4 regions of the uncultured Anaerobiospirillum sp. genome follow, and region 1 is predicted to be linked to each of the others. Evidence: predicted binding sites of a transcription regulator. Region 1 holds the regulator's gene; each other region holds the start of a gene.
What was found. Region 1 encodes sigma-54, which starts transcription at its own class of promoters, with help from an activator protein. Its sites were predicted from a motif close to TGGCACNGTTTTNGCTT; they were not measured.
Positions count from the first base shown of each region.

Region 2: a site for sigma-54 is predicted at 634-650, ahead of dksA (RNA polymerase-binding protein DksA). Genes of this name have one in related genera too.
Region 3: a site for sigma-54 is predicted at 1,278-1,294, ahead of fliE (flagellar hook-basal body complex protein FliE). Genes of this name have one in related genera too.
Region 4: a site for sigma-54 is predicted at 1,265-1,281, ahead of RDO37_RS00725 (FlgO family outer membrane protein). Genes of this name have one in related genera too.

Region 1 is NZ_CABTML010000022.1:3,453-5,650, forward strand. Features, by position in the region: gene rpoN (RNA polymerase factor sigma-54) at 360-2,129, opposite strand; gene lptB (LPS export ABC transporter ATP-binding protein) at 2,140-2,198, opposite strand, start outside.
Region 2 is NZ_CABTML010000027.1:18,323-20,520, forward strand. Features, by position in the region: gene dksA (RNA polymerase-binding protein DksA) at 842-1,297, shown strand; gene gluQRS (tRNA glutamyl-Q(34) synthetase GluQRS) at 2,191-2,198, shown strand, end outside.
Region 3 is NZ_CABTML010000026.1:15,228-17,425, forward strand. Features, by position in the region: gene fliF (flagellar basal-body MS-ring/collar protein FliF) at 1-697, opposite strand, end outside; gene fliE (flagellar hook-basal body complex protein FliE) at 720-1,226, opposite strand.
Region 4 is NZ_CABTML010000007.1:109,717-111,914, forward strand. Features, by position in the region: gene RDO37_RS00725 (FlgO family outer membrane protein) at 1-1,180, opposite strand, end outside; gene RDO37_RS00730 (flagellar assembly protein T N-terminal domain-containing protein) at 1,728-2,198, shown strand, end outside.

The sequences.
Region 1 (2,198 bases):
CATATATAAGCCAAAGACAAAAATATATGTGATCCTTGATTGATCCTGTGGTGATCTTGGTATTAATACCATCTTGTGATCTTTTGGGGCGACTTTCACTCAAATGATCCAAAGATGTTGTGGTGATCTTTTTAGTCTAGATGGGGTGCATGAGTTAAAACTCATGAGGCAGGGTATTATGCCCAAATTCTTTTTGGGGGCTATGTCCAAATTCTCTTTGGGGTTTATGCCCAAAGTAGTTTTGGGCATAGGCCCCAAAGTGCTCGTTTTTAGCTGACAATGGGGCGATGGGGAGTTGTAGTGGCGTTTCGTCTCGTGTTTCGTTTCGTCTCGTTAGTGCCGCTTTGAGTGGCGATGGTTTATACAAGACGCTTACGCTGTGAGGAAGAGCCGATACCAATAGACTCGCGGTATTTAGCGATGGTACGGCGAGCCACACAATAGCCCTTTTCTTTAAGCAGCACGGCGATCTGATTATCAGAGTATGGTCTGCGTGGATTTTCCTTTGAGATGAGTGATTTGATCTCTGCACGTATTGCAGTTGAAGAGGCTGTACCGCCACTTTCGGTGCTAACGTGAGAAGAGAAGAAGTACTTAAGCTCAAAGGTACCACGAGAGGTAAACAGATACTTTTCAGTAGTCACACGTGAGATAGTTGACTCATGCATCTCAACTTCGCGAGCGATGTCGTTAAGCACTAAAGGCTCCATACGACTCTCACCATGATCTAAGAAGGCTTTCTGATGCTGAATGATGCATTTTGAAACCTTGAGCAAGGTGTCGTTACGCTTAGCGATACTTTGAATAAACCAATTGGCCTCTTGCAGGTTGCTCTTGAAGAACTCTTTTTCACGCTCGTTGCGTGCATAGCAAGAGAGGGCTTTGTACTGTTCATTTAAACGCACGCGTGGCAGTGAGTCAGGATTAAGGACAACATCGTAATTGCCATTTTCATCTTTAACGACTAAGACATCAGGAATGATGAAATCTGACTTTTGCTTAACTGCAGTATTACCAGGGCGTGGGTTTAATGAAACGATGATCTCAATAACTTTCTTTAAGAGATCTTCTTTGATGCTTAACTGATTGCACAAGCCACGATAGTCATGGTTTGAGAGCATGTCGAGGTACTGAGAGACTACTAACTCAGCAAACAAGACCTCTTGGCTTACATTGGTCTGCATCATTTCACGAATCTGAATGAGCAGACACTCTTGTACAGTACGAGAGGCTACGCCTAATGGATCAAAGTGCTGTACGAGTTTTAGCACAATGGCCACATCTTCTTCTGTGGTATCTGGATAACGGCCGATAACTACAGAGACGATGTCCTCAAGGGATTCAGTTAAATAACCTGAGTCATCTACAGCATCAATAATAGCCTCGGCAATCTCACGATCGCGACCACGGATCTGAGAGCAGTTAAGCTGCCAAGTAAGGTGATCTCGTAAATCCTCTTCGGTTTCACCCTCATAGACAGTGTTAAGGCCAGTAATGCCGTTTTTAGAGCGTGACTTAGCAGAGACACTATCATCTCTAGCTAATGTATCGTGGTTAGATAAAGTCGAGATGGCACCAGGGTCCATCGCTGCTTCAGTTAATCTATCTGGCAGGGCAGTATTAGAAAGTGCATCATCTGCAGCTGAGAGATCAACATCTGACTCGCGATAGTCAGAGCCATAATCAAGATATTCTTGGCTAGCCTTGGATCCAGTTAGATCATAGTCTGAGTAGTCATCTTCACTACGTGAGCGAGAGTAGTCGGCGCGTGACTCACTATCTTTACCAATGAGCTCACCAGCAGAGGCAACTTCGTTGTGCTCGTTGTAGCCAGACATATCAATGTCCGCACCTTGGTAAGAGGCGTCATTACTAAATGGATCAAAGATCTCGCTATCATTGGCACGACGCTCGTTTTCTGCCATTTCGTCAAGCGAGTCCACATTAGAGTTAGCGATAGACTCATCAATCTCTAAAAGTGGATTTTTTTCGATAGTAAGCTGAATCTCCTGACGCAGATCTAGAGTCGACAATTGCAGCAGACGAATTGCTTGCTGCAGCTGTGGAGTCATAGTTAAGGTCTGTGTCTGGACTGCTCTCATTTGCAGAGATGTTTTCAAGCCAGCCATGAAAGTTTTCCTATAAAGAGAAATTCTTACCGAGGTACACTTCTTGTACCTTCTTGTTTTCAAGCACCT
Region 2 (2,198 bases), on a different contig from region 1:
TAATTCTGCGTGCATGTCTTTGTAGGTTAGCTTATCTTTTACCTTTGTGATGGTAAAAGAGCACTTCAAAGAGGGCTAAAAGACTGGGGACTGTTCGTATTTTTAGGGGTCTAATATTTTGCTAAAACGAGAGGCGAGGCAAACCTTGTTTTGCAAATTAGCTAACTTTCTCACATGTTAGACATATATGGCTTGATACAGACATACAAAATATGGATAATGGCGGCCTTAAAATGACCTGCTAAGGTCTTTAACCGCTTGTTTAAGCGAGATTCGCAATGGGTTAAAACTTTGTTAAACCCTCTTAATGCGAAGCAAAAAAAATAACTCAACGATAGATACTTGCTACAAGGTCTATTGTCACAAGATTAGGCAGAACCATTGGTTCTACACCTGATTAGTTGCAGCAAACGTGCAATGTGTGCATACTGCAAAATCCTTATCAGGAAAGGTAGTAGCTTTTGGTAATTGGTAAAACCAATGGCCCTACCGCTTAACTCGTTAATCTATAGCTCACAAATATCGTTTGATGTTTGTGGCAAGACCGAAAGAGAACGGTTAATTGGCAAGAGTTGCATCAAAAAAACTCTTGCTCTTTAAAACAAGCTAGCTTGCTTAAGAGTACACCAGATATGGCACTTTATTAGCCTATCTCAAGCTTGCATGCATCCTAGGCTCATGATCTTTCGGAGGACAGTCCGTTTTGCGGACGTGACTAGTTTGTGCAAACGGTCTTATGACCAATCAAGATGGTAATCGATTGGCATCTTGGAACACTAAGTATTGAATTATTACTTAGCTTGTCAAAAGCTGTTTGCTAAATTAATACAAGGACAGGGTTATGAGTAACACAGCACAGGAAAATTATGACTCCATGTCTCCTCTCGCTATTGCTGGCGTAAAGCCATACGTCGAGAAGAGCGGTGAAGAGTACATGAATGATGCTCAAAAAGAGCACTTCCGCAAGATCTTAACTGCATGGCGTGACCAGCTGCGCTCTGAAGTTGACCGTACCGTTGGTCACATGAAGAACGAAGCTGCTAACTTCCCAGATCCTGTTGATCGCGCATCACAAGAAGAAGAGTTTGCTTTAGAGTTACGTGCTCGTGACCGCGAGCGTAAGCTCATCAAGAAGATTGAGAAGACCCTCCACAAGATCGACGAAGACGAGTTTGGTTACTGCGAGCAGTGCGGTATCGAGATCGGCATTAAGCGTCTTGAAGCTCGTCCAACTGCTGACCTGTGCGTTGACTGCAAGTCATTAGCCGAGATCAAAGAAAAGCAGTTAGGTGACTAATCTAAGCTTTTACATGGGCTCTTAGCTTATTTTAGATAAGACTTTCAGCCCTCTTAACTAGGCTTACTGCCTAGATCAGGCGCACTTTATTTAAAGTTGCGCCTGATTTTTTTGTACCCAACCAAAACCACAGCCGCAACAACTTACCTTTACAAACTCCTATCTGTACCATTCCGATCTGTAAAATCCCACCTTTACAGCCACTCCTGTTTTTGCCTTCTGCACCACATGCTTTAACTAAAATTTAAAGCTAATTGTATTTGGTTAAAGTTGAGTGAATGCGCTACCTATGTCGTTAAATAGTGGCACATTGTTAAAGTGTCAAACTCATTTAATATTTAGCCGTCAAGCTAGTGTACATGGCACTTTTTGGTGTGTTCGATGGCTCATAATGTATGCTACAGCACAAAAAACGTGACTCTACACGCGTTTCATAACGATAACGCTTGCTAAGCCTTGTTATCATTACATTTTGTAGCTAGTCTATGATTAAGACTTTAGTTTTGACTTAGTTTGCTTAACTTTTACAAGTTAAGACGTACTATTTGCTTGTCTCGAGCATAGACACTTTTCTTTGGCACTAGCAAATCTAAGCTCAACTTTTATTCTAAGTTTGCGAGCAAATTTGATCAGCTTTCCATCTATAAAAAACTACCTCAATGCACTGATCATGCACTTGAGTTATTAGAAATAACTCAAAGTAAGCTGCCACTCATCATGGACAGGACATGAGCCAATCAAGCATTGATAGTTTTCTTTGACATTCTTGAACATGCTTTAGCAGGCACTATTTCATCTGAATGTATACAAACATGCTTAGCTTTGGAGATCTGATCTAGCGGTTTTGCTCGTTTGTTTTCTTGTGTGCTGTGAAGATAGAAAGTGAGGTGGCTATGGAATA
Region 3 (2,198 bases), on a different contig from region 1:
ATACGTTATCGCGTGGGATAGCTAAAAGCACAGTTGCATGCTCAACACCGTTAATACGGGTAATGGCATTAGCAAGCTGCAGCTCACGACTATGCTTAATACGCTCGGACTCAAGACGCTGAGATACGCCAAAGCCGTTGTCCTTCATAATGAGGGCATCTTGCTCGGCAATCTTATTGATAGCTACACCATTGCGCAGCATTGCCTCACGTACCATGGCGTAATCATCAACATGTACGAGGACGCTGTCACCGTTTAAGGTGTAGTTAAAGCCCTGAAGGCTTAAGAAATCGATGACCTTGCCTAACTCTTCTGGAGTGTAGCGGCCGATAGAACGCTGTGAAGCTGCACTATTGTTGGCTTGCAGTGATAACAGGCCGAATACAGCACCTGTTAAGAACAGCACTAAGAAGCCAAGGATAATGAGCTTACGCAGAATTTCGCCATTGCGCAGGAACTCACCTACGCGATTCTTAAAATCAGTAGGCTGTGGCTCGGTATTTACAGTATTACCAACGGTTCCGCCGATGCGATTCTCACTATCATCCCCGTCCTGACGGTCTTGGACGGCATCTGCAGAGACTTGATCAGTATTCTGAGCTTGACCGGCATCATAGGCATTGGTATCGACAAGAGCAGTGGAGTTCTGCCCCTGCTGATTGCCATTAGCAGCCACCGGGAATGAATTGTCTGACATTTTCTATCCTTTATGAAAAAGACTAAATCTGCATCTGCATGATGGTCTGATATGCATCGACCAACTTATTGCGAACCTGTAAAGTAGCCTCAAAAGATAAGCTTGACTTGTTAGATGCAATCATAACGTCAGCTAAGGTAACTGAGCGGTCACCTACGTCAAAACGCTGAGCCATGGAGGCTGATTCGTTCTGAATGATGTTAACGTTCTCAAATGCATCCTTTAACAGCTGCTTGAACTCACCAACGGTTTGGCCTGCGCTGTAAGCTGGCTGGTAAACCTTGTCAGCGTTGTTGTTATTAACAACACCTGAGTTCATGGCACCGTTAACAGTTGCCTTTGCCTGATCACGTAAAGCACGTGCAGCACTGTCACCATTGAAAAATGGGCTCTGACCACCGATGTAACCAAACTCGGAGTTACCCTGTGGAACACCGCGAGATGCACCCTGGCTCAGTGAGCTCATTTGCTTGTTCATCAGCTCAAGCTGTGACATCAGCGAGCTGTTAGAGATGTGATCGATTGCCATTGTTAGCTCCTGTCAGATATATGACGAATAAATCAAGTCTGACAGTACTTAAGTCAAAAAGCGTGCCACAACGAACAAACCGCATATACAAGCGATTTGTAAACACTAGCTCGACGCCTTTTAACCGCAAAAACAATCACTTTTCCAAGCGCGTTTTCAGGCTTTTAAAACCTACAAAATTGTAGATTTTGATCGCTTATCCAACCATGTAGCTAGCCAACCAACCATCTGTAATCACGTTCAAACAAAATTCAATACAGCAAATTACAGATGCCTCAAAGTCGATAAGACATAAAGAGCTTATGCATTGAGGAAGTTTCAACAAACTAAACAGTTGAGGGCTGCAAATCATACGTATTTTAAGACACAAAAGCTATAGCTAAGCTTAAAGGCGCAACTTTGTGCACCAATGGCTTAGCAAAGGGCATTGCTATCTTAAATGCTTGCAACGCTACGTAACGTTCTAGCAACTAGCTTTATCTCATGTCTAAAACATGTCATTAACAAGCTTAAGTGCTAGCTGTATAGCAACAAACAAGAGCCGTTAGAAAAATAACTATCAGGCCACCAGTTAAAGCCACACAGGCGAAAAATCGGTTATCCAAAGTCTCGTAATCTACAACAAGGGGCTTTAAACCAAGCTTCATGCATTAAATGCATGCAAGCAAAATATAAAGACTCTCTAGTCTGACTAGCAAGTTATCTGCTTTAAGAGCAGTTACAGCAAAGACTCCGCGCACAGTATAGCCACTCTATTGGCAACAAGCGCATATTTAGTTTATAAAACGCTGAAGGCCTCACGTCTTTGTTAAAAAGACACGGCGTAGTGCATAGCAAATGCTCCGCATCAGTGCTATCCAAGCATACAAACACAAGAGTACTAAGAGCATATGCACAATAACTTAGCCACGTTAAAAGCAAGCTAAGGCTATTGCAAAGCCTCAATAGCGCAACAAAAAGTAAAACCTAATC
Region 4 (2,198 bases), on a different contig from region 1:
AAGTGTTAGCAGGATAAACAACTGGATCCTTACACTTACCTAAGATACAGGTAGGCATAACGTTGTCTGAGGCAGTATCCTCAAGATATACATCGTAGTTACCGCGTGAAGTAGCGCCTACAACAACATTATCCTTGAAACGTGGATCAGGCTTGGTCTTTGGGCCCTCATCAGAGCTGTCAAAGAAATTGTAGTTCTTACGCTCTTCTGGGGTAGCGGTAAAACCAGTAGTACCTGAGCTAGCGGTGGTTGCCTTAGAACCGTTAGCGCTTGAAGTTGTGGTCATTGCCACACTGGGAGCAGCATCAGCAGAAAGGTATACACCGCCTAATGGCTTGCCATTAGAAGAAACAATCTGAGCCTTGGTAATAGCCTTTTGAGCACGGGCGCGTTCTGCCTTAACAGCAGCGCTATTAGCAGTTAAAGCATCAAGCTTGCTCTGTGCCTCTACATACTTAGTCTTGTAGTAGTTGGCCTCACGAATCTGCTCTTTTGACAGATAGCCGCCAGCACCAGCAAAATCACACTGCTTAGTTACAGTACGATAGCAAGCTGGTAACAGATTGTATGGGATGAAATCTGTTGCTGAAGAGATGACCTGGCGAGTCTGCATGTTAATTACACGAGACACTAAAACCACACCTGAGTTGTTACGGGTGATGGTACCGCCAAGCAGATACTTAACATTGGTATCCTTAGCAATCTTCTTCCAGTTACGAGACAGAATGAAATCACCATCCTTAGTAACAGAAAGGCTGCCAGTTAACTTGTACTCAGTTACTTCAAAACCACGTGATGACATCTCATGGGTGAAGAACTCAGCTAATGCACGACCTAAGTAGCCTGCATTTTCAAAAGTATCAGTATCTACAAATGAGGTAACAGCGATGCGTGGCATGGTCACAATTTTGACATCGCCTTTCTCAGAAGTGCGATCTACTGGAGCATATGGGAGCAGATAGTGGAGCATGTGCTCTTGCATGGTGGTAGCCATACGAGAGGTAACAGCACTGATCTCCATACCCTTTTGCTGGTATACAGACTTATCGCTTTGAACGGAGCTAACTCCCTGAATACGAGCGTTAGACGGTATGTTTGATTGATTATTACTAACCGCAACACAGCCAGGAAGTAATAAGCTCGCACATAAAGCTACGAGCAATGATGACTTAAATTGCATCTCCTGAACCTCAATCTCTTTGAGCAGCACATAGCTGCGGATAGCATTATATCCGCCGCATCTATAAATGAATATTGCGACAAGGTGCAATAACAGTGCCATGATACGATGACAACTGTCTAGCAGATCTTTTGACGATTACGATCGCCTAATTCGCGTCATTGCACTATTGTGTGCATCTTACAAATGTTTGCATATTTCTTGCTCTATACCAAAGCTAGTTGAGGGTATTGCCGCTTCAATGGCTTTTTTATGAGCCATTGCGTGGGTATAGCAGTAAATATGACAAACTGTGCTCAGACAAAAATTTGTTGTCTTGCAACATCTTTTGTACAGCGTATCTTACATTTTGTAATATCACTGCATATAGTTGTCGTACTTGAGCAAGAATGTGTTGTAGATAACTTTGCTGTTACTCACTTGCACCTTCTATTCAAACAATGACCCGATCAGCAATGATCTTTTGATGTCAGATGGGCACAGGCTTTATGTCTGATCCAATACTGCAGGATCATGAGGCAATCTCGTAATCATCGGAGAGATTAAAATGCGAGCTTCTTTAAAAGCTTTATGTATTGCTCTGTTTATGGCTCTGTTTAGCCAATCAGCATTTGCAGGTTGGTATACATCCCATGGATCAGCAGCCATTATTAATGGAGATCGAGCTGCAGCACGTCGCGCTGCTATTGACGATGCATTACGCAATGCCTCGTTACAAGCAGGTGCTGACATCAGCATCGAGCAGGTTTTAGAAAACGGTACCTTACTTGATGAAAAGCTCCGTATTAAGGCTAAGTCACCTATCCGCCGTATGCAGGTAGTTGAAGAGCAAGAAAACGGCAAGGTTATCACCGTATTAGTTAAGGCTCTCATTGATGATGATTCAGTTTTAGACTGCTATGCAGGCAACATTAAGAAGACTATCTTACCTTTTAAGTTCCGCTATCAAGATCCTGAGGCTTCAGCAAGTGCTGCAGGTTTAGAGGACTTTAATGAGTACTTAAGTAAGATCATCTAC